4 regions of the Ectothiorhodospira shaposhnikovii genome follow, and region 1 is predicted to be linked to each of the others. Evidence: predicted binding sites of a transcription regulator. Region 1 holds the regulator's gene; each other region holds the start of a gene.
What was found. Region 1 encodes FliA, which starts transcription of late flagellar genes. Its sites were predicted from a motif close to GCTAAAGTTNNNNNNNNNNCNGCCGATA; they were not measured.

Region 1 (7,242 bases):
AGGGAGGCAGCGGCGCAGGACTCGGGATCGAACCCGGACTGGCCGAACGCCTGCAGCGTTCCATCGCAGAGGCCTCCCAGCGTCAGGAGATGTCGGGCGAACCTTCCGTGTTGGTGGTGTCGCCGGACATCCGGCCCTGGATGTCCCGCTGGCTGCGTTCGGCGGTACGCGGGCTCCATGTCCTGGCCTACACGGAAATACCGGACAGCAAGCAGATCCGGGTGGTGGCCACCGTCGGTAGGGAAACGGGTTAGTGCAACGGGGGTAACGGGTTACCGTCATGAAGATAAAACGCTATTTTGCACCGGATATGCGCCAGGCCATCCGCCTGGTGCGGGAGAGTCAGGGACCGGATGCGGTGATCCTTTCCAGCCGCAGCGTGGAGGGCGGCATCGAGTTGATCGCCGCCATGGACTATGACGAGGAGGCGGTAATGGAGATGGCCGCCCAATCGGGGGAGCCGGTATCCAGACCCTCGCCCCTGTCCAGACCCTCACCCCTTGCCGCCGAACGGACGGTCTCTCCCGCCGTGGGGGCCGGCTCCGGCGCGCCCGATGACGGGCCGGAGGCCCCGCGCAGTCCCGGGACGCCTCGGCCCGAGGCGGTACAAGCTCCCGCACTCCGGGAAGGCATCCGAGTCCAGACGGGGGAATTTCCGCCTCTGCGCGCCCGTCGTGATGATGGTTGGGCGGAGGAGGGGCTGCCCGCCCTGATGACGCCGGTGGTCGATCCGCCGCCTCCGGCCACGGAACCCGAGCCCGTGAAACCGGCCAAGGCCCGCAAGGTCGTCAACATCGAATGGTCCCAGGAGCCCACGCTGCTGGCCATGCAGAAAGAAATTCAAGGGTTGCGCGCCATGCTGCAGGACCAGCTTGCCAGTCTGGCGGGCCAGGAGTTCATGCGCCGTGATCCGGGTCGGGCCGGCGTGGTGGCCCGGTTACAGCGCATGGGGTTGGAGCCGGAGCTGGCCAAGGAGATTGCCCTGGCCGTCAGTCATCCCGAGGACCCCGCGGAGGCCTGGCAGGAGGCCCTGACCCAGCTGTCCGGTCGCCTGGCGGTCACTCCGGACGGTATCCTGGATCAGGCCGGCATCATCACCCTGGTGGGGCCGAGCGGCGTGGGCAAGACCACGACGGTGGCCAAGCTGGCGGCGTTGCAGAGCCTCAGGCACGGCCATGACTCGGTGGCCCTGATCACCACGGACGCCTACCGCATCGGCGCTCATCGACAGTTGCAGACCTTTGGTCAGATCCTTGAGGTTCCCGTCTATCTGGCGCAGACAGCACGCCAGCTGGGCGATATGCTAGAGGGGTTGAAATCCAAGCGGCTGGTCATCATTGATACGGCGGGTACCAATCAGCGGGACATGAAGCTGCTGGCCGAACTGGAATCCCTGACGGCACTGCCTTCCGCCAGGACCCTGTTGGTGATGGCCGCCAATGTGCAGAAGGCCGTGATGACGGAGACCGTGAAATCCTTTGCCCGATTGCAGCCGGAGGGGTGCGTACTGACCAAGGTGGATGAAGCCGCTTCGTTGGGCGAGGCCCTGTCGACCCTGATCCGGGCAGGCCTGCCGCTGACCTTCGTCAGCGAAGGCCAGCGCATCCCCGATGATTTGCGTCCGGCCCGTGCCGCCCGACTGGTGGCCACCGCCGCCAGGATGGCGGATGCCGGTGGCGAGCGGGCGGATGCCCGTCAGGCCCAGGTGGTTTCTCCCATGTTCCGCGAGCCCATCAACCAGCCCAATGCCAGGTATGTCCATGCCTCCAGCCAGTGAGCCCAATATGGCCCGGTTATCCCCGCCGGCGGGAGCGGTGTCCCCGGTGCGCGTGCTGGCGGTGTCCAGCGGCAAGGGCGGGGTGGGCAAGACCAATGTGTCGGTGAACCTGTCCGCGGCCCTGGCCCAGGGCGGCAAGCGGGTCATGCTGCTGGATGCGGATCTGGGGTTGGCCAACGTGGACGTGTTGTTGGGGTTGCAGCCCAAGGCCAACCTGTACCATGTCCTCAACGGCGAAAAGACGCTGGAAGAGGTGTTGCTGGAAGGCCCCGCCGGCATGCTGATCGTGCCGGCGGCCTCGGGCATTGCCCGCATGGCGGATCTGGAACCGGCACAGCATGTCGGTATCATTCGTGCCTTCAGCGCCCTGTCTCACCCCTTGGATGTACTGGTGGTGGATACCGCGGCAGGCCTGCATGACAGCGTGACCCGGTTCTGCCGGGCGGCTCAGGAGGTGCTGGTGGTGGTGTGCGACGAGCCGGCCTCCATCACCGATGCCTATGCCCTGATCAAGGTGCTGCACCGGGATCATGGCCTGATGCGGTTTCGCATCCTCGCCAACATGGTCCGTAACGACAATGAGGATGAGGGCAGGGCCCTGTTTCGCAAGCTGGTGTCCGTCTGTGACCGTTTTCTGGAGGACGTGATCCTTGATTACGTCGGCGCCATTCCTCATGACGACCTGTTGCGCAAGGCCGTGCAGCGTCGGCAGACTGTGCTGGAGGCCTATCCCTCCAGCCCTGCCGCCCGTGCCTTTCGCACCATTGCCGGTCGCGTCGATCAATGGCCCATGCCCCGCAACACCCGGGGCGGGATCGAATTTTTTGTGGAAAGGTTGATCAACAGTGGTCGAAACGACCTGGAGCCAGTCACATCAGTGCCATAGCCATGTATGCCAGCGCAGAGTCAGATCATACTCGACTGGTGGATGAGCATGTCGCCTTGGTCAAGCGAATCGCTTACCATCTGCTCGCCCGCCTGCCTGCCAATGTGCAGGTGGAAGACCTGATCCAGTCCGGGGTCATCGGTCTGCTGGAGGCTGCCCGTCATTATGACCCTTCCCAGGGGGCCAGTTTCGAGACCTATGCCGGCATCCGGATCCGAGGTGCCATGCTGGACGAGGTCCGTCGCAGTGACTGGACCCCCCGCTCCGTGCATCGCAATGCCCGGCGCATCAGCGAGGTGATCCGGGAAATTGAAAACCGGGAAGGGCGCGAGGCAAGCGGTGCGGAAATCGCGGCTGCCCTGGGCGTGGACCTGGACACCTACCACGACATGCTGCGGGATGCCGCCGGCAGCCGGGTGCTGGGTTTTGATGATCTTTGCGACGGGGATGGCGATGTGGACAATTTCCTCCCGGCCCAGGGGCAGACGCCCCTGGAGTCCATCACCCGAATGGATTTTCAGACAGCCCTGGCCGAGCATGTCAATGCCTTGCCCGAACGGGAGCGTTTGATCCTCTCGCTGTATTATGATGACGAACTGAACCTGCGGGAGATCGGTGAAGTGCTCGGTGTCAGTGAGTCCCGGGTGTGTCAGATCCATGGTCAGGCGCTGGTTCGTCTCCGGGCCCGCATGGCCGACTGGGTGGCCGACGGTGAGCGGGTCTGATTCCCCGCTTGCCGGCAGAATTTGATTTCAGAATGCCGGAGCGCCCCGTTCGGGGATCTCGCTTCGGTGCGTGTTTAATCGGGAGGTTATTGTGGACAAGAACATGAAGATCCTCATCGTGGATGATTTTTCCACGATGCGCCGCATTATCAAGAATTTGCTGCGGGATCTTGGATACAACAATACCGCCGAGGCTGATGACGGCAGCACTGCGCTGCCCATGCTGCAGAACGGTAACTATGACTTCCTGGTCACCGACTGGAACATGCCCGGCATGCCCGGCATTGATCTGCTGCGGGCTGTGCGTGCCGATCCCCGCCTCAAGGACATGCCCGTCCTGATGGTGACGGCGGAAGCCAAGCGAGAGCAGATTGTTGAAGCGGCCCAGGCCGGCGTCAATGGCTATATCGTCAAGCCTTTCACCGCGGAAACCCTGAAGGAGAAGATCAACAAGATCTTCGAGCGGCTTCAGGAAAAAGGGTGAACAACGTCATGGAGAACCAGGAAGACAGCAAAGAAGCCCTGTTCAGACAGCAGCAGCTGGAACGCGCCCGGGAGCTGGTCACGCTCATGGAGTCGGGGGACGAGGAAGGGGCGGGGCGTCTCATCGAGGAAATGGGTCGCATGCACGAGAGCCTGCTGTTCCAGGAGCTGGGCAAGCTGACCCGTGATCTGCACGAGGCTCTGAACAGTTTCCGTCTGGATTCCCGGCTCTCCGAGCTGACACACCAGGATATTCCCGATGCCAAGGAACGCCTCAACTACGTGGTTGCCATGACCGATCAGGCGGCCCATCGCACCCTCAATGCCGTGGAGGCGGCATTGCCGGTTTCCGAGGCACTGGCAAATCGGGCACGGATACTCGGGGCCGACTGGGCCCGTTTTCGCCAGCGGGAAATGACCGTGGACGAGTTCCGATCGGTGAGTCAGGCCCTGGCCGACTTTCTCCAGGATACGGAACGGGACGCGGAAACCCTGCGCAGTCAGCTGTCGGAAGTGCTGATGGCCCAGGATTTCCAGGATCTGACGGGGCAGGTCATTCGTCGCGTCATGACCCTGGTGCAGGATCTGGAGGATAACCTGGTGGGGCTGGTGCGGATTTCCGGCAAGCGCCTGTCCACGCCGGAGGGCAAGGACAGGGACGCGGGGGTTCAGCCGACGGGTCCCGCGGTCAAGGGGACCTCGGATCATGGTGACGTGGTGAAAAGCCAGGATGATGTGGATGACCTGTTGTCCAGTCTTGGATTTTAAGGCCGGGCCTGTCATCGGAGCACCCGCCGGTTTCAGATTTCGCCGCTCCGGCCGCCAAACCGGAATATCAGGGTGCGTTTGCACCGGGCGTGAGAGACGGACATGAGTCTGGATACCGACGACGAAATCCTGCAGGACTTTCTGGTTGAGGCCGGCGAATTGCTGGAGGGTCTCAGTGAGCAGCTGGTGCAGCTGGAACAGACCCCCGATGACAAGGACCTGCTCAATGCGGTCTTTCGCAGCTTTCACACCATCAAGGGCGGAGCCGGGTTCCTGAGTCTGGACAACCTGGTCAAGATCTGCCATCGCGCCGAGGATGTCTTCAACCTGCTGCGCCAGGGCCAGCGCCATGTGGACAGCAACCTGATGGATATCATCCTTCAGGTGGTTGATGTGCTGAATCGGATGTTCGACGAGGTGCGTTCCGGCACGCAGCCGGCGCCCGCGCCGGACCCGCTGATGGCTGCCTTGGAACCCCTGACGCTACCCGAGGGAGAAGAGGAGGCATCGGCACCGCCGCCCCCTCCAGCGATCCCCGCGGCACCCGAGCCTCCGCCCGCACCGGCATCGGCATCGGGGGAGTTGCAGGGGGACATTACGGATGATGAGTTTGAAGCCCTTTTGGACGCTCTGCAGGATCAGAAGCAGAATGGCGGCCCGCAACCGTCGCCCGCCGCCGCCGTACCATCGCCGATGTCCGCCGGCACGCATCGGGCCGAGGGTGACACCATCAGTGATGAAGAGTTTGACCAACTCCTGGATGCGCTGCAGGGCAGAAAGCCGGGGGCGGCCTCTGCCCAGCCGGCATCCTCCCAGGGGGCGGGGGACATCATCACCGATGATGAGTTTGAAAACCTGCTGGATAATCTCCATGGCAAGGGGGCGGCGCCCAAACCCGTGACACCCGCCGCTCCGGCGCCGTCCGCTGCCAGGCCTGCGCCGCCGACGGAGACGCCGGTCGGTGGTGTCGACAAGGGAGCCAAGCCCGCCGCTCTGGCTGATACCTCGGTCCGGGTGGATACCAAGCGTCTGGATGACATCATGAATCTGGTGGGGGAACTGGTGCTGGTGCGCAACCGCCTGGCGACCCTGCGCTCCCGGATGCGGGATGAACAGGTATCCAAGGCCGTGACCAACCTGGACGTGGTCACGGCGGATCTGCAGGCCGCGGTGATGAAGACCCGGATGCAGCCGATCAAGAAGGTGTTCGGGCGTTTTCCCCGGGTGGTCCGGGATCTGGCCCGCAGCCTGAAAAAGGAGGTCAATCTGGAACTGTGGGGGGAGGACACCGATCTTGACAAGAACCTGGTGGAGGCCCTGGCCGACCCCCTGGTGCATCTGGTGCGAAATGCGGTCGATCACGGCATCGAGTCGCCGGAGGAGCGCCTGGCCGCCGGTAAGCCCCGTGCCGGTCACGTGGTCCTGTCCGCAGCCCAGGAGGGTGATCATATCCTGCTGACCATCTCCGATGACGGCAAGGGCATGGACCCGGAGGTGTTGCGCGGGAAGGCGGTGGAAAAGGGACTGATGGATGAAGATGCGGCATCACGGCTTTCCGATCACGATGCCTTCAATCTCATCTTCAGGGCGGGCTTTTCCACCAAGACCGAAATTTCCGACGTCTCCGGTCGCGGTGTCGGCATGGATGTGGTCAAGACCCGGATTGCCCAGCTCAATGGGCGGGTGGAAGTCACTTCCGAACTGGGCAAGGGCAGTACCCTGAGCATCCGTCTGCCGCTGACCCTGGCCATTCTGCCCACCTTGATGGTGGTGCTGGGCCGGCAGCGTTTTGCGTTGCCGTTGGCCAATGTGAGTGAAATTTTCGACCTGGATCTGTCCCGGACCAACCGCGTGGATGACCAGGAGGTCATCATGGTGCGTAATCGCTCCCTGCCGCTTTACTATCTGCGGCGGTGGCTTGTGCCCGGCAGCAGCGATGAATACCGGGGCATGGGGCATGTGGTGGTGGTGTTCAGCGGTAATCAGCGCGTGGGCTTCGTGGTGGACAGCCTGATCGGCCAGGAAGAGGTGGTCATCAAGCCCCTGGGCAACATGCTGCACGGCGTTCCCGGTCTGGCGGGGGCGACCATCACCGGTGATGGTGGCATTGCGCTGATTCTTGACGTGCCTGGGCTTTTGAAGAATTACGCCAGAAGGCATTGATCTGACCTGCTCTCGCATCATCCCGATCGACTCGGACGCGAGGGCCCATGACCTGGAAAAGACGGAGAGACTTGATGGCGGTTCGCGTTCTGGTGGTGGACGATTCCGGATTCTTCCGGCGTCGCATCGTGGAAATCCTGAATGCCGATCCGTCCATTGAGGTGGTGGGGACTGCCGGCAACGGCCAGGAGGCGGTGGAACTGGCCGCCAGTCTGGGTCCGGACGTGATCACCATGGATATCGAGATGCCGGTGATGGACGGCATCACCGCCGTCAAGCGCATCATGGCCCGTCATCCGGTGCCGATCCTGATGTTTTCCTCCATCACCACCGAAGGGGCCAAGGCCACCCTGGATGCCCTGGAGGCCGGGGCGGTGGATTTCCTGCCGAAGAAATTCGAGGAGATTGCCCGTGACCAGGAGCACGCCAAGGAAGTGCTG
Region 2 (7,242 bases), 980 kb from region 1:
CTTCGACAGCAGCAGGCCTTTTTGTTGCGTCACTGGGAGGGGCTGGATACCGCCGCCACGGCGGCGGCACTGGGCGTCAGCGAGGGCAGTGTGAAGACCCATCTGCACCGCGCCCTGCAAACCCTTCGACAGCACCTGGAGGCCTACCGATGAGTCCCGAAGATCGCGAGATGGAGCCCTGGCTCTGCCGGGTCCGGCAGACCCTTGATCGGCAGGCTGGCCTGTCCTTGCAGGAGGAAATGCGTCTGCAGCGGGCCCGCCGTGAAGCCTTTGCAAGGGCGGATGCCGGGGCCGGGCCCAGGTCGGTGGCGGATGCCAGTAAAAGGCACGGATGGATGCCTCTGGGCGGCCTTGCCGCTGCGGCCTCGGTGATGCTGGCGGTGGTGCTTGTGCTCAATCTGGACACCATGGGGCATCCACCCTTGCCGGTGGTCCTGGCTGAAATGGATGACATCGAGTGGGTGCTGGACATGGATGACTCCTTCCTGATGAATGATCCGGCATTTCTGCAATGGGTGATGGAGGAATCGGGATGAGTCGGTATCTGCCTGGATTGCTGGTTATGTTTTTGTTATGTCTGCCGGGAGTGGCCTTCGGTGTGCCGCCCGAACCTGGCCAGGGTCCTTTCCCTGATCGGGGCCCCGGTGACCGTGGGCGAGGCGAACGGATGATGATGCCGATGGACAAACCCGCTCCGGACTGGGCGGAACTGACCCGTGCCGAACGCGCCATACTGGCGCCGTTGGCGGAGCGCTGGGATGATCTGCCCCCGCACCGGCGCCTGCATTTGCTGCGCGTGGCCGATCGCTGGCAGGATATGACGCCCGAGCAGCGGGCCCGTTTCAGTGGCGATCTGCGGCGCCTTGAGTCGCTTTCGCCCGAGGAGCGTCGGCAGTTGCATGATCAACGTCGTCGGATGGAGGCCATGCCCGAGCATGAACGTCGATTGCACCGGGAGCGTCTGGAGCACTTCCAGCGCCTGCCGCCGGATGAGCGGGAGCGTTTGCGGGAGCGCTGGTTGCAGATGAGTCCGGAGGAGCGTCAGGCCATCCGGGAGCGAAGCGGGTCTCCCGGGCGGTGATGCCGGGGCCCGCAATCCTTGGGCCATCCTCCCATCTGTCGTAAAATGCACGGTTTTACCCACAGGCCGTGCCGCCCATGCCCTCCAGATACGCGACTGAAACCGCCCGCCGCCGTACCTTTGCCATCATTTCGCACCCGGATGCCGGCAAGACCACGGTGACCGAAAAGCTGCTGCTGTTTGGGGGTGCCATCCAGTTGGCGGGGACCGTCAAGGGCCGCAAGGCGGCCCGGCACGCCACCTCGGACTGGATGGAGCTGGAAAAGCAGCGCGGCATTTCCGTGACGTCCTCGGTGATGCAGTTCCCCTACAAGGACCGCATCGTCAACCTGCTGGATACCCCCGGTCACCAGGACTTCTCCGAGGACACCTATCGCACCCTCACCGCGGTGGACTCGGCCCTGATGGTCATCGACGTGGCCAAGGGGGTGGAGGAACGCACCATCAAGCTGATGGAGGTGTGTCGCCTGCGTGATACCCCCATCATGACCTTCATCAACAAGCTGGACCGGGAAGGCCGCGAGCCCATCGAACTGCTGGATGAAGTGGAGGATGTGCTCAAGATCCAGTGTGCCCCGGTGACCTGGCCCATCGGCATGGGCAAGCGCTTCAAGGGTGTCTACCATCTCAAGCGGGATGCGGTGCACCTGTTCTCGCCCACCCACGGCGGCAAGATCCAGCAGGGCGAGATCATCCAGGGTCTGGACAATCCCCGTCTGGACGAGGTGCTGGGCAGCCAGGCGGCGGAACTGCGCGAGGAACTGGAACTGGTCATGGGGGCGTCCCACGAGTTCGACAAGGACGAGTACCTGGCCGGACGGCAGACGCCGGTATTCTTCGGTTCGGCCATCAACAACTTCGGCATCCAGGAGTTGCTGGATGACTTTGTCGAGCACGCCCCCGCGCCCCAGCCTCGCCCCACCGAGACCCGTAAGGTGTCCCCGGACGAGGAAACCTTTTCCGGTTTCGTGTTCAAGATCCAGGCGAACATGGACCCCCAGCACCGGGACCGGATTGCCTTTTTGCGCATCTGCTCGGGCACCTTCACCAAGGGCATGAAGCTCAACCATGTGCGCATCAAGCGGGATGTACGCATCTCCGATGCCCTGACCTTCCTGGCCTCGGACCGGGAACACCTGGAAGAAGCCTATCCCGGGGACATCATCGGCCTGCACAACCACGGCACCATCCGTATCGGTGATACCTTCACCCAGGGCGAGGCCCTGGCCTTCACCGGGATTCCCAACTTCGCCCCGGAATTGTTCCGGCGCGCCCAGTTGCGCGACCCCCTGAAGATGAAGCAGCTGCAGAAAGGGCTGCAGCAGCTCTGCGAGGAGGGGGCAACCCAGTTGTTCCGGCCGCTGACCAACAATGACCTGATCCTCGGCGCGGTGGGTGTGCTGCAGTTCGACGTGGTGGCCCATCGCCTGAAATCCGAATACAACGTGGACGCCGCCTTCGAGACGGTTTCGGTGCAGACCGCCCGCTGGGTCACCTGCGAGGATGAGCGCAAGCTGGAGCAGTTCAAGGACAAGGCCGCCGCCAACCTGGCCATCGACCATGGCGGTGATCTGGTGTACATCGCGCCCACCCGGGTGAATCTGCAGATGGCCATGGAGAAGTGGCCGGAGATCACCTTCAGCGCCACCCGGGAGCATGGGATCAGTCAGTAGGCGAGGGATCATCCTCGGGCCGTCACGGGGGCATGGACCCGCGGGGCGGTTCGGGTTAGCCTGCCCTGGATCACCAAACAACCCAGCAGGAGCCAGTCAGCATGGTCACAGCCATCATCCTCATGAATGTGGAACGCAGCCGGATCAACGCGATCGCGGATCGTCTGGCGGACATGAAGGAGATATCCGAGGTGTTCTCGGTGAGCGGCAATTACGACCTCATCGCCATCGTCCGCGTCCCGCGCAACGATGATCTGGCCGAGCTGGTGACCCACCATCTGCTGACCATCGAGGGACTGGAGAAGACCAATACCCTGCTGGCCTTCAAGGCCTACTCCAGGCATGACCTGGAGGCGATGTTCTCGGTATAGGGGGAAAGCGTGTGTGGCTAACCCCGCGGGGACCCATGACGGATCTCCGCGGGGCCTGACATGCGGCTTAGGCCGTGGTATTGATGATGGTGCCCACGTTGGGGGGGAGTGCGGCACTGCTCACATCCGGCAGGGCCTCCACCAGGGCCAGGGCACCCTGGGCCTGGGTGTCGATGGCCTTCTTGAGTACCGCCGTACCGACATCCTGCGCGAGTTGTTGCTGGGACATCTGGGTAGCCAGGGCGGCGATTGCGTTGACGTCCATAATGAAAACCTTTGGGTTTTGCGTGAGTGTCCGAGGCGCCTGCAAGGCCCCTCAATCAGTCTATCGGCGGATTTGCCGCAGACTTGAGGGCTCGATCGGAAAAGACCCGGGAAGGCATCGTGCTGATCATTTCCAATAGCGTGACACTGGCTGACTGGGAAATCGAACTGACCCAGATCCGGGCCCAGGGGGCGGGTGGGCAGAACGTGAACAAGGTGTCTTCCGCGGTACACCTTCGCTTTGACATTCCCAGGTCCAGCCTGCCGAGGGTGTACAAGGAACGACTGCTGCAACGGGCCGATCAGCGGATCAGCAAGGAGGGCGTGGTGATCATCAAGGCGCAACGCTTTCGCACCCTGGAACAGAACCGGGAGGACGCGCTCGCCCGCCTGAAGGATCTGATCCTGGAGGCCATGAAGCCGGTCAAGGTGCGCAAGGCCACCCGTCCCACCCTGGCTTCCCGAAAACGGCGTCTGGAGAGCAAGATTCAGCGGGGCAGGGTCAAGGCCCTGCGGGGCAGGGTGGAGCCGTAGCGGTTGATGGATCAGGGTAGCCGATGCTGTTCCAGCAGGGCCTCGCGGATCCGGCTCGACAGGGGTTCGCCCGCCATGGTCATGATCACGGGGTGAATGTCGGTGGCCTCGTCATTGAGTACCGGCAGGGTGAAGGTCTGCAGTACCCGCCGGTGGGGTTCCCCATGCTGGTCCGGCTGGATCACATGTTCGCCATCCATCTGGCCCACCACCACCCGGGGGCCGGCTTCCAGGATCTCTATCACCTCGCAGTGGATGCCGTCCACCGTGGCCTCGCGGCCGATCAGGGATTCCAGTAGTTTGAGCAGGTCTTTCATGGCTCTCAGTATACTCGATGTCTGGGGCTTGCCCGAGGGGTAGCCCGGCGTCATGGTGTGACGGGCGTGCCGATATCCTTGCCTTTCATAGAACCTCCGCAAGGAAACCCGCGATTTCAATCGCGGGAGGAATTGCGGTTGGGCGAAGCGCACCCTGTGGTAAAATCAAGCCACTTGCGTTCAAGTCGCTGTGCATGGCTCCCAATCCAATGGTGCGCACCGGGGTTCCCGGTGGCCGGCATCCCAGGTTACCGCAAAGCGGTGGGAGTACAGGATCTGTAGCCGTTCTCCACCGAGGCGCTAATATCGGCGGATTGGCGAGACTGCCGTCTCGCCAAGGGCTGCTGTAAACCGGCCTAATGTCGGGGATAGGCATTGTCTCGTCCTACGATAAAGCCTGCGACTTCAGTCGCGGGTTGTTTACAGGTGATCATTGCATGAAATGGGAAATACTCAAGCTCGAAGACCTGTATCGGGGTTTCTTCCACCTGCGCCGGTTGCGTCTGTCCCATGGCCGGTTTGAAGGCGGAGAGCCCATGGTCATTGAGCGGGAGCTCCTGGACCGTGGTCATGCGGCCGGCGTGCTGCCCTATGATCCGGTACGCGATGTCGTGCTGCTGGTGGAGCAGTTCCGGGTGGGCGCCATCGAGTCGCCCCACGGTCCCTGGCTGATGGAGATCATCGCCGGCCTCATGGACGCGGGAGAGCGGGCGGAATCCGTGGCACGCCGGGAGGCGCTGGAAGAGGCGGACTGCCGGCTGGATGAACTGGTGCACATCCATGACTACTATTCCACGCCCGGCAGTTCCTCGGAACGGATTTCCCTGTTCGTGGCGCGCGCGGATCTGGGAGAGGCCGGAGGCGTCCATGGCCTGGCCGACGAGGGAGAAGAGATCCGGGTGCATGTGCTGCCCGCGGAGGAGGCATTTGACCGCCTGGACCGGATGCAGGTGGATACGGCCATGACCATCATCGCCCTGCAGTGGCTGCGCTTGAATCGGGATGGCCTCAGGGAGCGTTGGGGCGGATAAATTGAACGGGGGCACGGCATGCCGTGCCCCCGTCGCAACCATCCTTGTTGTGCCCGACCTGGCTTACTTATTCAGGCGGTTGTCGATCAGGACGTTCACCACTTCCGGATCGGCCAGGGTGGAGGTATCACCCAGGTTCTCCAGTTCGTTGGCGGCGATCTTGCGCAGGATGCGGCGCATGATCTTGCCCGAACGGGTCTTGGGCAGGCTGGGAGCGAACTGGATCAGGTTGATCTTGGCAATCGGCCCGATCTCGGTGCGCACCAGCTTCACCAGTTCATCGGCCAGGGCCTTGTCGCCTTCCTCGCCCGCCATCAGGGTGACGTAGGCGTAGATGCCCTGACCGGTGATGTCGTGGGGATAGCCCACCACCGCGGCCTCGGCCACCTTGGGATGCAGCACCAGGGCGGATTCGATCTCGGCGGTGCCCAGGCGGTGACCGGAGACGTTGAGCACATCGTCCACGCGACCGGTGATCCAGTAGTAACCGTCTTCGTCACGACGGGCGCCGTCACCGGTGAAGTACAGACCCGGGTACATCTTGAAGTAGGTCTCGACGAAACGCTTGTGATCACCCCACAGGCTGCGCATCATGCTCGGCCAGGGATTTCTGATGCACAGGTTGCCTTCCGCCGGGGTCTCGGTGATCTCGTTGCCCTGGTCGTCCACCAGCAGGGGCTCCACGCCGAAGAAGGGCTTGGTGGCGGAGCCGGGCTTCATGTCCACGGCACCCGGCAGGTTGACGATCATGTGGGCGCCGGTCTCGGTCTGCCACCAGGTATCGACGATGGGGCAGCGGCCGTCACCCACGACCCGGTGATACCACTCCCAGGCCTCCGGGTTGATGGGCTCGCCCACGGTGCCCAGCAGGCGCAGGGTGGAGCGCTTGTGCTTGGTGACGAATTCGTCACCGGCACCCATCAGCATGCGAATGGCGGTGGGGGCGGTGTAGAAGGTGGAGACGTTGTGCTTGTCGCACACCTGCCAAAAACGGCCGTTGTCCGGATAGTTGGGCACGCCTTCGAACATCAGGCTCTTGGCGCCGTTGGCCAGCGGGCCGTAGATGATGTAGCTGTGACCGGTGACCCAGCCCACGTCGGCGGTGCACCAGTAGACTTCGCCGTCCTTGTAGTCGAACACCAGCTTGTGGGTCATGGCTGCCTGCAGCAGATAGCCGCCGGTGGTGTGCATGACGCCCTTGGGCTTGCCGGTGGAGCCGGAGGTGTAGAGGATGAACAGCGGATCTTCGGCGTCCATCGGCTCGGCGGGGCAGTCGGCGGCGGCGGCGGCCACTTCCTCGTGGTACCACACGTCACGGCCTTCCTTCCATTCCACCGGTTCGCCGCCGCGCTTGACCACGACCATGGTGGTGATGCTGGGGCACTGGGCAACGGCCTTGTCCGCGTTGGCCTTCAGGGGCACCTTGCGACCGCCGCGCAGGCTCTGGTCGGAGGTGATGACCACCTTGGCCTCGGCGTCCTGGATCCGGTCGCGCAGGGCATCCGGAGAGAAGCCGCCGAAGACGATGGAGTGCACGGCACCGATGCGGGCGCAGGCCAGCATGGCCACGGCGGCTTCGGGGATCATGGGCAGGTAGATGGAGACCCGATCACCCTTGTTCACGCCCTTGGCCTTGAGCACGTTGGCGAACTTGCAGACTTCGGCGTGCAGTTCACGGTAGGTGATGGTGCGGTCTTCGGAAGGATCGTCGCCTTCCCAGATGATGGCGGCCTGGTCACCCCGGGTATCCAGGTGGCGGTCCAGGCAGTTGTGGGCCACGTTCAGCTTGCCGCCCTTGAACCAGGTGACCCGGGCTTCGCCCTCGAAGTTGCCTTCCAGCACGGAATCCCAGGGCTGGAACCAGTCCAGGTAGGTCTTGGCCTGTTCGGCCCAGAAGGCATCGGGGTCCTGTACCGACCGGCGGTACATGGACTCGTACTGCTCCAGGTTGACATGGGCATTCGCGGCAAA
Region 3 (7,242 bases), 320 kb from region 1:
GTCACATTCTCGGCCTGTTCCAGGCCCGCCCCGGTGCCCGCGCCTGGCGCCGTCACCTGAGCGAAAACGCCCACCGCCCCGGTGCCGGCCCGGACATCATCCGACAGGCGGCGGCCAAGGTTCCCGCCCAGGGCTGATCCTCTGCCGGGCCTTTCCCCTCACCCCTCGGCGACGCCCAAATGTAGTAATCTTGGCGCATGCGTCTGACCCCGGACCAACAAACCGCCATCCGCCGGATCGTCACCGAACTGACAGGCCCGAAGGCCACGGTGCGCCTGTTCGGGTCACGCCTGGATGACCACAAAAAAGGGGGGGACGTGGACCTGCTGGTGGAACTGACCGAGCCGGCCGACAATCCCGCCTGGCTCTCCGCCACCCTCTCAGCCAGAATCAGCCGCCAAATGGACGGGCGCAGGGTGGATGTTCTTATCAGCGCGCCCAATCTGATCCGGCTTCCCATTCACGACATTGCCCGCCGCGAAGGGATCATGCTTTGAATATCGCCCTTGAAGAGAAAGACAAGGCACGCCTGCAATTCCTCGCCCGCATCGTGGAAAAGGAGGCACGACACTTGCGGATCACCGACCAGCGATTCTTTGCACACCCCTTCAGCCTGCAAAGGGCGCGGCAACTTGAAAACGACACCGACCAAGCCGAACGTGCCGACGCCTTTGTCGCTCGCTTCGGCCGACTCCAGGATAGCCTCGGCGATAAACTGATCCCTCTGTATCTGCGTGGTCTGGGAGAAAAGACCGGCGCCGCCATCGACAATCTGGACAAGGCGGAACGCCTGGGCGTGATTCCGTCCTCGGATACCTGGCTTACCGTGCGCAAACTTCGCAACCAGATGATCCATGAGTACATCGAAGATCCCGAAATATTGGTCAATGCCCTGGAAACCGGCCATCATTTCGTCCCCGTGCTGCTGGAGGTGACACAAACACTCCTTGACGACATGCTGACTCGGGGTTGGCTGACTCCAAAAAAAGCGTAAAGCATCATGTTGCCGGACACGGAACACGCCCCCCGCATCACCATCGCCGGTGCCAGCGGCTTCATCGGCACCGCCCTGTGCCGTGAACTGGCCCGGGACTATCCGGTCACCGCCCTCACCCGATCCCAGGCCCGCGCCCAAACCCCCGATCCCGACAGCCGGATCACCTGGCGGCACTGCGATCTCTACGACCTGGCCGAACTCACCCACGCCCTCAAGGGCTGCGACTACGCCGTCTACCTGGTCCACTCCCTCGCCCCCTCATCACGCCTCACCCAGGCCGCCCCCCGGGACATGGACCTGATCCTGGCCGACAACTTCGCCCGCGCCGCCGCCGCCAACGGCGTCAGACAGATCCTCTTCGTCAGCGGCCTCATGCCCGACACATTCCGCATCTCCACCCTGCTCTGGAGCCGCCGGGAAGTGGAACTGGCCCTCACCGCCCACGGCGTCCCCGTCACCATCCTGCGCGCCGGCCTCGTGGTCGGCCCCGGCGGCTCCGCCTGCCGACTCATGGTGGAACTGGTGCGCCGGATCGGCATCATCACCCTGCCCCCCAACGCCCGCACCCGCACCCGGCCCATCGCCCTTGCGGACCTTATTCGGGCCATCCGTCACACCCTGGGCAAACCGGAACAGTTCCGAGGCCACTACGACCTCGGCGGCCCCGACTGCATCAGCTACGAAGACATGCTCCGGACCACGGCAAGGCTGCTGGGCCTCAAACGCCGCTTCCTCACCCTGCCCTGGCTGCCCAGCCGGATCGTCGCCCTAGGCGCCCGCTGGATCACCGGCACCCCCACCGCCCTGGTGGCCCCCGTCATGGAAAGTCTGCCACGGGCCACCCGGCTCAAGGACAATCCCCTGCAACGGTTCATCGACCAAAATGCCATCCCCTTCGAACAGGCCCTGAACGACGCCCTGGACCACCGACGCAAACGCCTGCTGCCCAACCCCCGGCAACCCATCCACCAAAAGACCCGGGCCGAACTCAGACGGGCCAGCCGGGTACGCTCCATCCAGCGCATCATCCAGCCCCCCGGCCAGGACGCCGCCTGGGTGGCCGGCAACTACTTCCGCTGGCTGGGCGACTGCTGCCGACCCTTCGTGAAGACCGCGGTCCTCACAGACCCGCACACCGACGAAGATACCGGCTACCAGGTCCACCTACGCCCCGGCGGACACCTGCTGCTACAACTGGAACGGGACAGCCAGGCCGGTACCAAGGATCGACAGATCCACCGCATCACCGGCGGCCTGCTGGCAAGAAAGGAAGCACAACGGGGGAGATTCGAGTTTCAGAGCGTCCTGGGCGGACGCTACACCATGGCGGCCATTCACGACTTTGCGCCGTCACTGCCCTGGTATCTATACCTGTGGAGCCAAGCCGTGGCCCACCTGCTGGTCATGCGCCGCTATCAGCGGCATCTGGCGAGGCTGGCGCGGTGAAAAGCAAGGTAAAAATGCGGTTAATACGTCACTCCCGTCATTTTTAACTGTCACTCCCGCGAAAGCGGGAGCCCAGGCCACAGCATCCTATAAACCCACCACTGGATTACCGCTCTCGCGGGAATGACCCTAAAAATCCCCCACTTTCTCATATGCCCGCGCCCCCGCCACACCCTTCTGCACCTGGCGAAGTTCCTTCCCAAGTGCGTCCCGAGCCTGCTTCAGCAACGGCAGCAGGGCCTGATCAAGATCCCGGATGCGGGTCAGCCGCTCAGCCAGGTCCGACTTTTCCACCACTTCGGCGGGCAGATTATCCACCTGGATTCCAGCGGCCAGTCGGGTACGCTCGTCTTCCGTCTCGATCAATGCCTTCCATTGGCCGTCCCGGGCCAACGCAAGACGGCGGCTGGAAAGCGTTTCCAGCGCCGCCGCCGCTTCAAGCACCGACTCCGTAGAGTGTACCGACATCACGTCTCCGAATTCACCGATCTGGCCGCTGCCTCGGGATTCAATCTGACCTCCTTAGGGATCTCCTTCCAGGCTTCCCGAATCTCCCCCAACAAGGTGCTCACCTCATCCAGCACTGTCACGTCATCCCGGGCATTCGCACTGACCAAGCGGCGTTGCATGTAGTCATAGAGCTCGTCCAGGTTACGGGCGATGTCCCCGCCCTTGTCCAGATCCAGACCACCACGCAAGCCGCCGATGATATCAAAGGCCTTGCCGATGAACTTGATCTTGGCCGGCCGGTCTCCCCGGATCACCGCGCCACGGGCCTGGGCCAGACGATCCATACCGCCATCCATCAGCATCTCGATCAGGCGATGGCGATCGGCAAAGGGCGCATCGGCGGCACCAACCTGCTGATACTGGTTAATTCCCTTATGCATGGCTGCATAGCTCATAAGATGCCCCTGACGCTGAAAAATGAAACCCTGCTCTGAATACTCTAGCGGTCATGCGGGGAAAAACTTGAGAGTGCCGTCATTCACACTCACTCTCACTTCTTGTTCATATTGGAAATCATCCCCAGCTGGTTATCCAAAAACTGGCTGGTCTGATTCATTTGGGCCACCATGATATCCATGGCAGAGAATTGGGCAATCAGGCGTGCCTCCACCCGTTCCATCCGGTAATCCAGACGATCCCGCTGCTCCTCCAGCCCGCGAAGATTCCGTTCCAGGCCTTTGGTACGGGTATCGAGAACATTATCCCTGCCCGTGTACTGCTCCACCATACCTTCCATTCGGGCAACGATGCCGTCATCCTTGTCCGTGAACAGGCGAATCACCTCGTCCGGGTCTTCCGCAAGCCGTGCATCAAGCCGCGCTTGATCCACGCTCAGGGTCCCGTCACGCTGGGTGGAAATCCCCAGATCCGCCAGAATTCTCACGGAGCCATCCATGCCGGCAACCGGATTGCCCAGCAGCCGTCCCATCTGGGACTGTACGCCTCGCAGCGTGGAGTCACCATTGAGGGCAGCACTCGTACCGGCAGTCACATCAAAGGCACCCAACTGGTTGGTCTGCCGACGCAGGGCATTGTAGGCATCCACGAAGGCCTGTACGGCTTCCCGGGCGGTTTCCTCCTTCTCGGTGACACCCACGCGGGTGGTGCCTTCCTCAGTCAGGGTCAGGTCAACACCTTCAATGACATCGTTCACCTGGTTGCTGGTTCGCGTGATAGTCAGACCGTCAACGCTCAGGATTGCATCCTGAGCGGCGCGCAACTGGGTAAACCCGCCACTGACGCCGGCCCCATCCATGGTCGATGAGTCGAACGCAAGTCCATTCAACAATGCGCCACCCGCGGCCCCGGACACCGAGATGGCATCAATGCCATTCGCCTCACCGGTATCGACCGACGTAAAGGTCAGACGTGGCCCCTGGCCGTCATTGATGACAGAGGCGCGCACGTTGCTGGAATTGGCATTGATCTGGGCTTGCAGATCCTGCAGGGATGAAGCCCCGTCCGCCAGGGTGAAGGTCTCGGTGGAACCATCCTTGAGGGTGATGGTGACATCACCGGCACCGAGCTGATTAGTGGCCGTAAAGCCGGCGCCGAACAGGCCGGCATTGGTTGCAAGCCGCTGGGACTGGGCAAGTTGCTGGACTTCCACCTCATAGGAGCCGGGCGGTGCATTACCGCGCACGGAAGCCGACACAATGCTTTCATTCAGCACCCGCACATCAAAGGCACGGAACGAGGCCGGGTCCTTGATCTTCTCCATGGCTTTGCCAAGATCGGCCAGGGCGCTTTTCAGACGACCCAACGCGGAGACCTGGTCCTTGGCCTGTTTCTCCTGGCGCGCAATGCGCTGTTCCTGAGGCTGTCGCTCCGCGGCAACCAACTGATCCACCAGACCCCGGACATCGATGCCCGAACCCACTCCCATTGCACTGATCGTACTCATGACGACCTCCCGAGAACTGAAAAAAACGGTGACGGACGCCGGGCGTGCCTACAGCCTGCCTTGCCGTCCGTCAAATGCCACATCATTTGCTCTGCGAACAACAGAAAACACACGCAAATAACGGGCCATTTCCTAAGCCTTTTCCTTGACGAGCAAACCTCTCACCTCGTCCAGATAGGCGGCGACCGCCAAGATCTCGTCGGGAGGCAACTGCCGGATTAGTTCTTCACTTTCCGAATCAAAGACCTTGACCACTGTCTTTCCGGTGGAATCATCAATCGTGAACTGCAGATTGCGCTGCACCACCTGCACAAAGTCATTGATGCGGTTGACTGCGTCGTCAACCTGATCCGCCAGTCGAGCATCATCCAAAGATCCGGCAGGGGAAACCTTGAGGGGACCCAGTGCTTCCGACTTTTCGGTAACTGCCGGCACATCCTTGCCGCCGGACACGGACTCGGAAGGCAGGCGATTGCCCGTCGCCTCGGCGGAAACCGAGGGCCTGGGAGTGCCTGTATTCAAGGGTATGACGTTGAATCGTGTTTCCATCTGCCATCTCCTCCCCCGATGGCGGGGAGAACGAAAGCCCGGGTGACCATCGTCACCCGGGCCGTCGTGTTCACATCAACCCCCGGGCGTTACTGCAGCAGTGCCAGGACACTCTGGGGCGCCGTATTGGCCTGAGCCAGTACCGAGACACCAGCCTGCTGCAGGATCTGGGTCCGTGTCAACTCGGCGGTTTCCTTGGCAAAGTCGGCATCCATGATGCGGGATCGGGCGGCGGAAAGGTTTTCGGAAGTATTGTTCAACGTCGCGACTGAAGATTCCAGACGGTTCTGGATGGCACCGAGGTCAGCGCGGGCACTAGCAACGTCATTAATAAATCCATCCAACGCGGCAATGGCGGTTTGGGCATTGGCATCAGTTGAAATATCGCCAACAGCCATGCTGGTAAAACTAGTGCTCATTACTATGTCAATAGTCTGACTCGCCATTGCACCAACCTGAATCTCAACATCAAGACTTCCAGTAAACAAGTTGATATCGTTGAATGTCACATCATTCGCGATCCTGCTGATTTCTGAAGCCAGAGCCTGGTATTCCGCATCCATCGCAGCCCTGTCTTCGGCATCCGTATAAGTGCCAGATGCAGCCTGAACAGCGAGTTCTCTCATTCGCTGCAGGTTATTGCTCATCTCGGACAAACCACCCTCAGCGGTTTGAACCAGAGAAATCCCATCATTGGCATTGCGCGCAGCTTGATTCAGGCCGCGAATCTGTGCGGTGAAACGCTCGGAAATAGCCAAGCCTGCCGCATCATCCTTGGCGCTGTTAATGCGCATACCGGAAGACAGCCTCTGCAGAGTCGTCTGCAGTTGGCCTTGAGTTGCGTTCAGATTCCGCTGGGCGTTCAGCGAGGAAACGTTGGTATTGATTACCTGTGCCATGGCCGTTCTCCTTAGGCAGTATCAGGTCCGATATCGAACCAAGAGTTAGAAAGCTCCGAGGGAGGTCATTCATTGCCGCTGCACTCTCCCTTCAAACCCGTTATCGGCCCCCAAGCGGCAAGCTTTAGCCGCAAACGGATAAAAATTTCCGATTGCTTGCCGGCTGAATGCGCTGCACTAATGGTAAAACCACCTTAATATCAAAAAAATATCAATTTTTTCAAAGTTTTATTGATTTACCAGGAAATCCATGACCACGCCTACAACCTGGTATGACCGGCAAAAAAATGCCGCCGAGCGGTATCCCTCCACCCGCATCACCGCAGGTTTCGTTCCGCAACGAAAAGGATGCACGAATCACGTCCAGCACTCAGAGGCCACGCCATCAGGTGGCCAAACTGGTTATTCATACAGAATCAAGAGAGAGAAAAATGGGAAAATTACTGAAAATGAGAGTACCTGTCCGGTAGCCCCCGTATTCCATAGTCCCCACTGATCCTCCATCGTCACCGGTACGATCTCAAGCAATAAGGGGATGTGGCGGATGAGCAGAGGTATCCGACAGCGCAAGCGCACTTTCTGGAAGGATCTGGTCCAGCAGTGGGCGGCCTCAGGCCAGAGCAAGGCGGCCTTCGCCCGTCAGCATGGGGTCACGCCCCGCCAGTTATCGCAATGGGCGGCGCGGTACCCGGAGTGGGTGCTGGGCGAGGCTGAGCCAGGGCGCGCGCCTTCGAAGCCGACAGCCGTGCCGCAGCGGTTTTTGGCGGTCCGCACGGTGGAGGACAAGCCCGATCCCGTGGCCCTGTCGCTGCAGCCCGGGGTTGGACCGGTGGTCGTGGCATTGGGCAATGGCCGCCGGTTGGAACTGTATCCGGGGTTCTGCGCGCAGACCTTGAAACGGGCCATACAGGTGCTGGAGGCATGATCGGCTGGCCCAC
Region 4 (7,242 bases), 370 kb from region 1:
GATTCCACCTGGTAGATCGCGGTGATCAGCTTCATGATGAGATGCACGCGGCCGCGCTGCTTGTGTTTGCGGGCGATCTTTTCGAACGGGCGCCGGGCATGGGACCAGCAGGCACACCAGACCAGCGCCGCCTGGATCCGTTCGGCATTGAGGTAGCCCGCATAGGCATCGGCTTGCAGATATCCCTGGTAGTCACGCAGGTGTGCCAGTGGACCTTCCTGGGATCGGTTGGTGGTGTAGTCGTAGAACACCGGGATGATGCCGTCTTCCCGCCCGCGGCCCAGGTAGAGCCACAGGCGGCAGGTTCGGGTTTGTCGTCGACCCTTCTCCAGTTGCGGCACCGTGGTGTCGTCACTGTGCAACACCGGACTGGCCAGGGCATCCTGGCGGATGAGGTCGGCCAGCGGGGCCAGGACCGAGGCGGACAGCAGCACGTAATCGCACAGCCGCTGGCGGGGAACGTCATAACCATCCCGGGCCAGCTGCTGACTGATGCGGTTGAGCGGCAGGTGATCCGCGAACTTGCTGATCACGGTATGGGCCAGCAGGCTGGCACCCACCTGAGCGCCGGGGATCGGCGGCGAGGGGCGTGGTGGGGAGACGATGGTGCGCTCCCCCTGATCACCCCGGATTGCATACTTGGGCACTTCATGGCGCTTGACGTACAGATGCCCGGGGGCGTACTCGAGGGTCTCGGTCACATCGACGCCGATCTCTTCCAGCGGGCCACCGTTCTGTGCCTCCAGCTGGGCCCGGGTTTCATCGTCGTAGTCGTAGCGCATCGTCTCCCGGGGCAGTTCCGGTGGCAGGGCACGGCGGCCCCGGGGCGGTTGGGTCTTGCGCCGTTTCGTGGGCGCCTGGGCGGCGGCCTCTTCTTCGTCCTGCTCGGGGATGGGTGCCTCCAGCGGATGGAATAGATCCTCCTGGAGGTAACGGCCGCGTTCAGAGCTTTGCCCGAAGCGTTTGCGCTGTGCTTCAAGGACCTGGTCCTTGAGGCGCTGCAGTTGTTCGCTCAGTTCATTGACCGTGGACTGCAGCTGAACGAGCTGCTGGGACTGCTGCGCGATGACCTCATCGCGCTCTGCCACGGCGGCGCGAAGTTGAGACTCGCGCAGGTTGGGAGGGGGCGTCGGCAGGCCTTGTGCAGCGGTGTTCGACATGCCCGCATTTTACCATTCATGGCGCGCTAAGTGGCTGACTTATAGATAATAATTATCTATTAACCGGTGGCGGTGGCAAGGCATCGTGGGGGCATTTCCAGGCGCCGCCAGTCGATGCCCTCGAACAAAGCCTGCAACTGGCTGCGGGAGAGCCGAACCTCCTCTGCATCACCCTCGGCGTGATGGGGCCACTTGAAGCGCCCCTTCTCCAGGCGCTTGTAGATCATCACGAAGCCCTGACCATCCCAGTACAGGGCCTTGAGCTTGTCTCCGGCCCGGTTGCGGAAGACGAACAGCTCGCCGCTGAGTGGATCCCGCTCCAGCACCTCAACAATCTCGATACACAAGCCATCGAAGGCCTTGCGGAAATCCACCGGCGCCACTGCCAGATGGATGGCCATCCCCGTGGGCCAGCCGATCATGCCTCCAGCACCTGCATGGCCCGTTTCAAGGTCTGCGCGCAGAACCCCGGATACAGTTCCAACCGTCGGCCATTGCCCAATGCCACGACCACCGGTCCAACCCCGGGCTGCAGCGACAGGGCCACGGGATCGGGCTTGTCCTCCACCGTGCGGACCGCCAAAAACCGCTGCGGCACGGCTGTCGGCTTCGAAGGCGCGCGCCCTGGCTCAGCCTCGCCCAGCACCCACTCCGGGTACCGCGCCGCCCATTGCGATAACTGGCGGGGCGTGACCCCATGCTGACGGGCGAAGGCCGCCTTGCTCTGGCCTGAGGCCGCCCACTGCTGGACCAGATCCTTCCAGAAAGCGCGCTTGCGCTGTTGGATACCTCTGCTCATCCGCCACATCCCCTTATTGCTTGAGATCGTACCGGTGACGATGGAGGATCAGTGGGGACTATGGAATACGGGGGCTACCGGACGGATACCAAGTGGAAGAGCACGCGGAACTGTATCGCGCCAGGCTGCACGACCTCTCCTGGTTCATGCGGGTTCTTAATGAGTCCATCGCCCGTCAAGCCAATCAGGAAGATGGCGTGAAAGGGCGTTTCTGGGAAGGGCGTTTTAAAAGTCAGGCCCTACTGGATGAACAGGCGTTACTGGCCGCCATGGCTTATGTGGATCTAAACCCTGTCCGTGCCGGAATCGCACAGGATCTACAGGGATGCGAGTTCACCGGCATAGCTCGCCGCATCCGAAATGTCGCCAGAACTCAAGCGCAACGAAGAAAGCCGGCCGACAGCAGCAGGGTCACCTGCCATGTCTCACGCTCACGGTCCAGTACCAGCGCAGACCATGCCTCCGAAACGGGGAAACTGCGCTCGGAGCAGCATCTCAAATCACTGCAACCAGCCCCCTTGATACCGTTCGATCCGGCGACACGCTTTGAAATCGCCATTCCTTTTGCCTTCGAGGATTACCTGGAGTTGGTTGACACCCTGGGGCGCTGTATACACCCCATGAAACGCGGCCTCATCCCGGAAAGGACACCTCGCCTTCTGTTACGCCTGGGCATGGAAACTGAGGCTTTCGTCGCTCAGTCGGCCAGCATGCTCAAGTCCTTCGGCCCCGTCATCGGCGCCCCTGATTCACTTTGCGAGTTGGCCGCCAGAAAAAGAAAACAGAGAGTGCGAGGTATCCGAGTTTCCAGGGCCATCTTCAACCGAAAAGCCGCCTGATCATCATCAAACCAGCCACTGGCCGGCTCCTTCCCCCCCAAAAAATCAGCGCATGTTCCACGTGACACTTCACACACGGAAAATCAGTTGGAACTCCATCCATCTGTTTTCAATGAAATTTTCCATCTACCTTAGAAAATAATTTAAAAAACCAATGTAAGAGTTTATTTTTCAAAAATAAAACTTCAAAATAGATTAGAAATAATAAGTAATTATCTGTTTATAAATAACTTTTTAGGGAACAGTGGTCACACCTTAAACCGTCCCACGCGATCTTGCAGATCGGCGGCAAGGCGCGCCAACTCCTCGCTGGCGGCAGTGATCTGGTCGGCACCCGCCGCCGTCTGTTCAACACCTTCATTGATGTTGATCACGTTGCGGTTGACCTCTTCGGCCACCGCGGACTGCTCCTCGGCAGCACTGGCAATTTGGGCATTCATGTCATTGATGGTCCCGATGGAACGATTGATCACCAGCAGGGATTCTCCCGTACGCGCCGCCTGCTCCACACCCGCATGAGCCTTGGTGCGTCCTTCGCCCATGGACTTGACCGCCTTCGCGGCACCAGACTGCAGGCGCTCGATCATCTCCTGCACTTCATTGGTAGAAGATTGGGTGCGGGACGCCAGCGTACGCACCTCGTCGGCCACCACCGCAAATCCCCTACCCTGTTCTCCAGCCCGGGCTGCCTCGATGGCTGCGTTCAGGGCCAGCAGGTTGGTTTGCTCGGCGATGCCGCGGATCACATCCAGCACCTTGCCGATCTCGTCGCTGTCCGCCGACACGGTACCGATGACCTCGGCGGATTCCTCCACCTGCCGAGCCAGGGCCCGGATGGTGTCGATAGTCCGCTCAACCTCCCGGGTCCCTTCCCTGGACTGATCATCGGTGCTGCGCGTGGTGCTCGCCGCCTCGGTGGCATTGCGCGCCACTTCCTGGACCGTGGCCGCCATCTCATTCATGGCGGTGGCCACCTGCTCCACCTCCGATTGCTGGCGCCGTACCTGCTGACGCATTTCTCCACTGGTGGCGGAGAGTTCCTCCGCGGCAGCCGCCAATTGCGCAGAAGCCCCCACCACCTGCTTCACCAGACCGTGGACACGATCCGCAAAGCCGTTGAAGGCCCGGGACAGATCTGCCACCTCATCCCGCCCCTGCACCGGCAGGCGCCGCGTAAGATCTCCGTCACCCTCGGCGATGGATTGCAGATGTGCCGTGGTGGTTCTCAAGGGGGTGACGATGACCCGGGTGAGCAGCCAACCCAACAGCACGGCCAGACCCACCGCCGTCAAGACGGTGATGCTCATGGTGGTGGCGGAAGCCATGGCGGTGCGCTCTGCTTGCGCCTTCACGACCTCCCGTTGCTCACTGAGCCCGGCACCCAGTTCATCCAGCAACCCCCGGAGAGTGTTAAGGTGACCCAAGGTCTGCCCTTGGTAGATCTCCAGTCCCTGACCCCGATTGCCATTTTCCATGGCACGCAGGATACGAATGGCTGTCTGATGCAATTCCCGGTGCGGCTGCTCAATGGCATCAAAAGTACGCCGGAAATCCGCGGGCGCCAGTTGATAGGCATCGCTGCCACGAAAACCGTAGTACCACTGTCCGAAGTCACACCGGGTATAGTCCAATTGACCCCGGAACTCGGTTCCGAGCACAAAGACATTGGCCAGATTGTTCACCCAGACCAAGTGATCCACCTCTTTTTGCACCTGAAAGATGGCCTGCTCGTAGATCTCCGCCACACGCTCCTGCGCATCACCCATCCGACTCAGGCCATTCCAGCCAATCAGGGCAATCACCAGCAGTATCACGAGGACAATGCTGAAAGAGGCGGCCAGCTTGCGGCCAATGGTCAGGGAGGACAACATGGCTCTGGGATTCTGTGGCGTACGCCAAGCGTACTTCATTGTTTTCTTATCGGCATTACCAAGTGGTTCTTGACCACTCGGCCACGAGCCTAACTCAGGCACGAGGCGTCAGCCAGCGGTCAAGAGGAAGAAGTGCTTTGCGCGTTGCCCTATCGGGCTGTGGAATAGGGTATGGCTATCGGATGCCTAGAAAGCAAAAAGCCCCTGATTTCAGGGGCTTTTGCATGGCATATGGCGGAGAGAGAGGGATTCGAACCCTCGATGGGCTTTTGACCCATACTCCCTTAGCAGGGGAGCGCCTTCGACCACTCGGCCATCTCTCCGGTATTCTGGCTGGCTGATCTTATTTAGCTTGCCGCCACGCCGTCCTTAACTCCGACGGCAAGCCGATATACTACCCAAATGATGAGCTTACGTAAAGTCCTTAAAGGCAAAAATCAGGCGTTGCCTTCCGTTTCCTGCTCGCGCTGGATGCGCTCGTAAATCTCTTCACGATGCACGGCAACATCCTTGGGCGCATTGATACCTACACGTACCTGGTTGCCCTTCACGCCCAAAACCGTGACCGTGACTTCGTCACCGATCATGAGGGTTTCACCAACCCTGCGAGTTAAAATAAGCATATTCCTTTCTCCAGACTGGATTCAATCACCTTGTGTTTTATAGTCCGGACTCTGCGGTCCGGTATTCGACCGGCTTGATGCCGGTTCTTTGCTTCCAAGGGCGGACCGGATCCAGGTCCGCCCATCAGGGCACCTGCACTCACTTGCGGGCGCCTGATCACTTGCCGGACTGGGCATGCTCCAACTCGAAGGCATCATGCAGGGCACGCACGCCCAGTTCCAGATACTTTTCATCCACCACCACTGAGATCTTGATCTCGGAAGTGGAAATCATGCGAATGTTGATGCCCTCGGCCGCCAGGGCCTCGAACATCTTGCTGGCGATGCCGGCATGAGACCGCATGCCAACGCCGACAATGGAGATCTTGACGATCTTGTCGTCACCGGTCACTTGACGGGCACCCAAGGCCTCGGCACGGGAACGGACGATCCCAAGAGCCTTTTCAAAATCATTGCGATGGACGGTGAAAGTAAAGTCCGTGGTGCCGTCGGCTCCCACGTTCTGGACGATCATGTCCACTTCGATGTTGGCATCTGCCACAGCACCCAGCAGTCGATAGGCCACACCGGGCTGATCGGGCACACCGGCAACGGTCAACTGGGCTTCGTTCTGGTTAAAGGCGATCCCGGAAATGAGCGCCTGCTCCATGCTCTCTTCCTCAAAAGTAATGAGCGTGCCTTCCCCTTCCTGAAAAGAGGATAGAACACGCAACGGTACATTGTATTTGCCGGCGAATTCGACGGCGCGTATCTGCAGAACCTTGGACCCCAGGCTGGCCATTTCCAGCATCTCCTCGAAGGTGATGCGGCTCAGCCGCCGGGCCTTGGGAACGACGCGGGGATCAGTGGTGTACACCCCGTCCACATCGGTGAAGATCTGGCATTCATCGGCCTTGAGCGCTGCCGCCAGCGCCACGGCCGTGGTGTCGGAACCGCCACGCCCCAAGGTAGTGATATTGCCCAGCTCGTCCACCCCCTGGAATCCGGCCACCACCACCACCTTGCCGTCAGCCAGATCACGTCGCACGCGAGCGCCGTCGATGTCACGGATACGGGCCTTGTTATGGGCGCTGTCGGTGAGGATCTGGACCTGGGCGCCGGTATAGGAACGGGCCGGACATCCCTTGGCTTCCAGGGCCATGGCCAACAGGGCGATGGTGACCTGCTCTCCGGTGGAGAGCAGGACATCCAGCTCGCGACCATCAATGTTGGAGCGAATGCTTCTGGCCAGTCCCAGCAGCCGGTCGGTCTCGCCGCTCATGGCGGAGACCACCACCACCACTTCATGCCCCTGCCGACGCGCCGCCATGACCTTATCGGCCACGTTCTGAATGCGCTCAATGCTGCCGACCGAGGTACCGCCGTATTTTTGGACGATTAAAGACATATTCTTTTACTTGGATATAGGCTTGTCATTAGACAATACTGCCTTGCCATGTGGAAGAACCGTTCATCGAACACCGGGTACCACCCATGCATTCAAAGACGGGCCTGGACCCATTCCGTGACCGAGGCGAGGGCTTGATCCAGCCCTTCGGGTCGGGTACCCCCGGCCATGGCCATGTCCGGACGACCGCCGCCGCGACCGCCCACCTGCTGAGCCACCTGATTCACCAGCTCACCGGCCTTGATACTGCCGACATGCCCCTTGGTGACTCCCGCCACCAGGCTGACCTTGTCGTCCTGCACAGTGGCAAGCACGATCACCGCCTCGCCCAGCTTGTTCTTGAGCTGATCCACGGTATCCCGCAGGGACTTGGGATCCGCGCCATCGAGGCGCGCGGCCAGGACCTTGACGCCGTTGATCTCCACGGCCTGATCCGACAGGCTGGAGCCGGCCTGGGAGGCCAGCCTGGCCTTGATGGCCTCCAGTTCCTTTTCCAGGGCGCGGGCCCGGTCCAGCACCTGCTGCACCTTGTCCGCCAGGTCGCCGCGACTGGCCCGCAGCAA

Region 2: a site for FliA is predicted at 3,452-3,479, ahead of ACLF6L_RS04275 (YjfB family protein). Genes of this name have one in related genera too.
Region 3: a site for FliA is predicted at 3,394-3,421, ahead of fliS (flagellar export chaperone FliS). Genes of this name have one in related genera too.
Region 4: a site for FliA is predicted at 4,717-4,744, ahead of ACLF6L_RS07130 (methyl-accepting chemotaxis protein). Genes of this name have one in related genera too.

Annotation. Positions count from the first base shown of each region.
Region 1 is NZ_CP178333.1:1,915,026-1,922,267, reverse strand. Features, by position in the region: gene flhA (flagellar biosynthesis protein FlhA) at 1-254, shown strand, start outside; gene flhF (flagellar biosynthesis protein FlhF) at 281-1,777, shown strand; gene ACLF6L_RS08755 (MinD/ParA family protein) at 1,761-2,663, shown strand; gene ACLF6L_RS08750 (RNA polymerase sigma factor FliA) at 2,666-3,388, shown strand; gene cheY (chemotaxis response regulator CheY) at 3,480-3,872, shown strand; gene ACLF6L_RS08740 (protein phosphatase CheZ) at 3,881-4,639, shown strand; gene ACLF6L_RS08735 (chemotaxis protein CheA) at 4,742-6,802, shown strand; gene ACLF6L_RS08730 (protein-glutamate methylesterase/protein-glutamine glutaminase) at 6,877-7,242, shown strand, end outside.
Region 2 is NZ_CP178333.1:937,845-945,086, forward strand. Features, by position in the region: gene ACLF6L_RS04250 (RNA polymerase sigma factor) at 1-153, shown strand, start outside; gene ACLF6L_RS04255 (hypothetical protein) at 150-536, shown strand; gene ACLF6L_RS04260 (DUF3106 domain-containing protein) at 680-1,081, shown strand; gene ACLF6L_RS04265 (peptide chain release factor 3) at 1,159-2,754, shown strand; gene ACLF6L_RS04270 (Lrp/AsnC family transcriptional regulator) at 2,856-3,125, shown strand; gene ACLF6L_RS04275 (YjfB family protein) at 3,193-3,390, opposite strand; gene arfB (alternative ribosome rescue aminoacyl-tRNA hydrolase ArfB) at 3,507-3,923, shown strand; gene ACLF6L_RS04285 (hypothetical protein) at 3,935-4,240, opposite strand; gene ACLF6L_RS04290 (NUDIX domain-containing protein) at 4,678-5,271, shown strand; gene acs (acetate--CoA ligase) at 5,335-7,242, opposite strand, start outside.
Region 3 is NZ_CP178333.1:1,597,388-1,604,629, reverse strand. Features, by position in the region: gene dusA (tRNA dihydrouridine(20/20a) synthase DusA) at 1-137, shown strand, start outside; gene ACLF6L_RS07350 (nucleotidyltransferase domain-containing protein) at 198-497, shown strand; gene ACLF6L_RS07345 (hypothetical protein) at 500-994, shown strand; gene ACLF6L_RS07340 (NAD(P)H-binding protein) at 1,001-2,443, shown strand; gene ACLF6L_RS07335 (flagellar protein FliT) at 2,573-2,911, opposite strand; gene fliS (flagellar export chaperone FliS) at 2,911-3,333, opposite strand; gene fliD (flagellar filament capping protein FliD) at 3,444-4,856, opposite strand; gene ACLF6L_RS07320 (flagellar protein FlaG) at 4,989-5,405, opposite strand; gene ACLF6L_RS07315 (flagellin) at 5,495-6,304, opposite strand; gene tnpA (IS66 family insertion sequence element accessory protein TnpA) at 6,849-7,229, shown strand; gene tnpB (IS66 family insertion sequence element accessory protein TnpB) at 7,226-7,242, shown strand, end outside.
Region 4 is NZ_CP178333.1:1,549,987-1,557,228, reverse strand. Features, by position in the region: gene tnpC (IS66 family transposase) at 1-1,160, opposite strand, end outside; gene tnpB (IS66 family insertion sequence element accessory protein TnpB) at 1,220-1,582, opposite strand; gene tnpA (IS66 family insertion sequence element accessory protein TnpA) at 1,579-1,959, opposite strand; gene ACLF6L_RS07135 (transposase) at 2,052-2,798, shown strand; gene ACLF6L_RS07130 (methyl-accepting chemotaxis protein) at 3,047-4,669, opposite strand; tRNA gene ACLF6L_RS07125 (tRNA-Ser) at 4,902-4,992, opposite strand; gene csrA (carbon storage regulator CsrA) at 5,107-5,292, opposite strand; gene ACLF6L_RS07115 (aspartate kinase) at 5,450-6,679, opposite strand; gene alaS (alanine--tRNA ligase) at 6,772-7,242, opposite strand, start outside.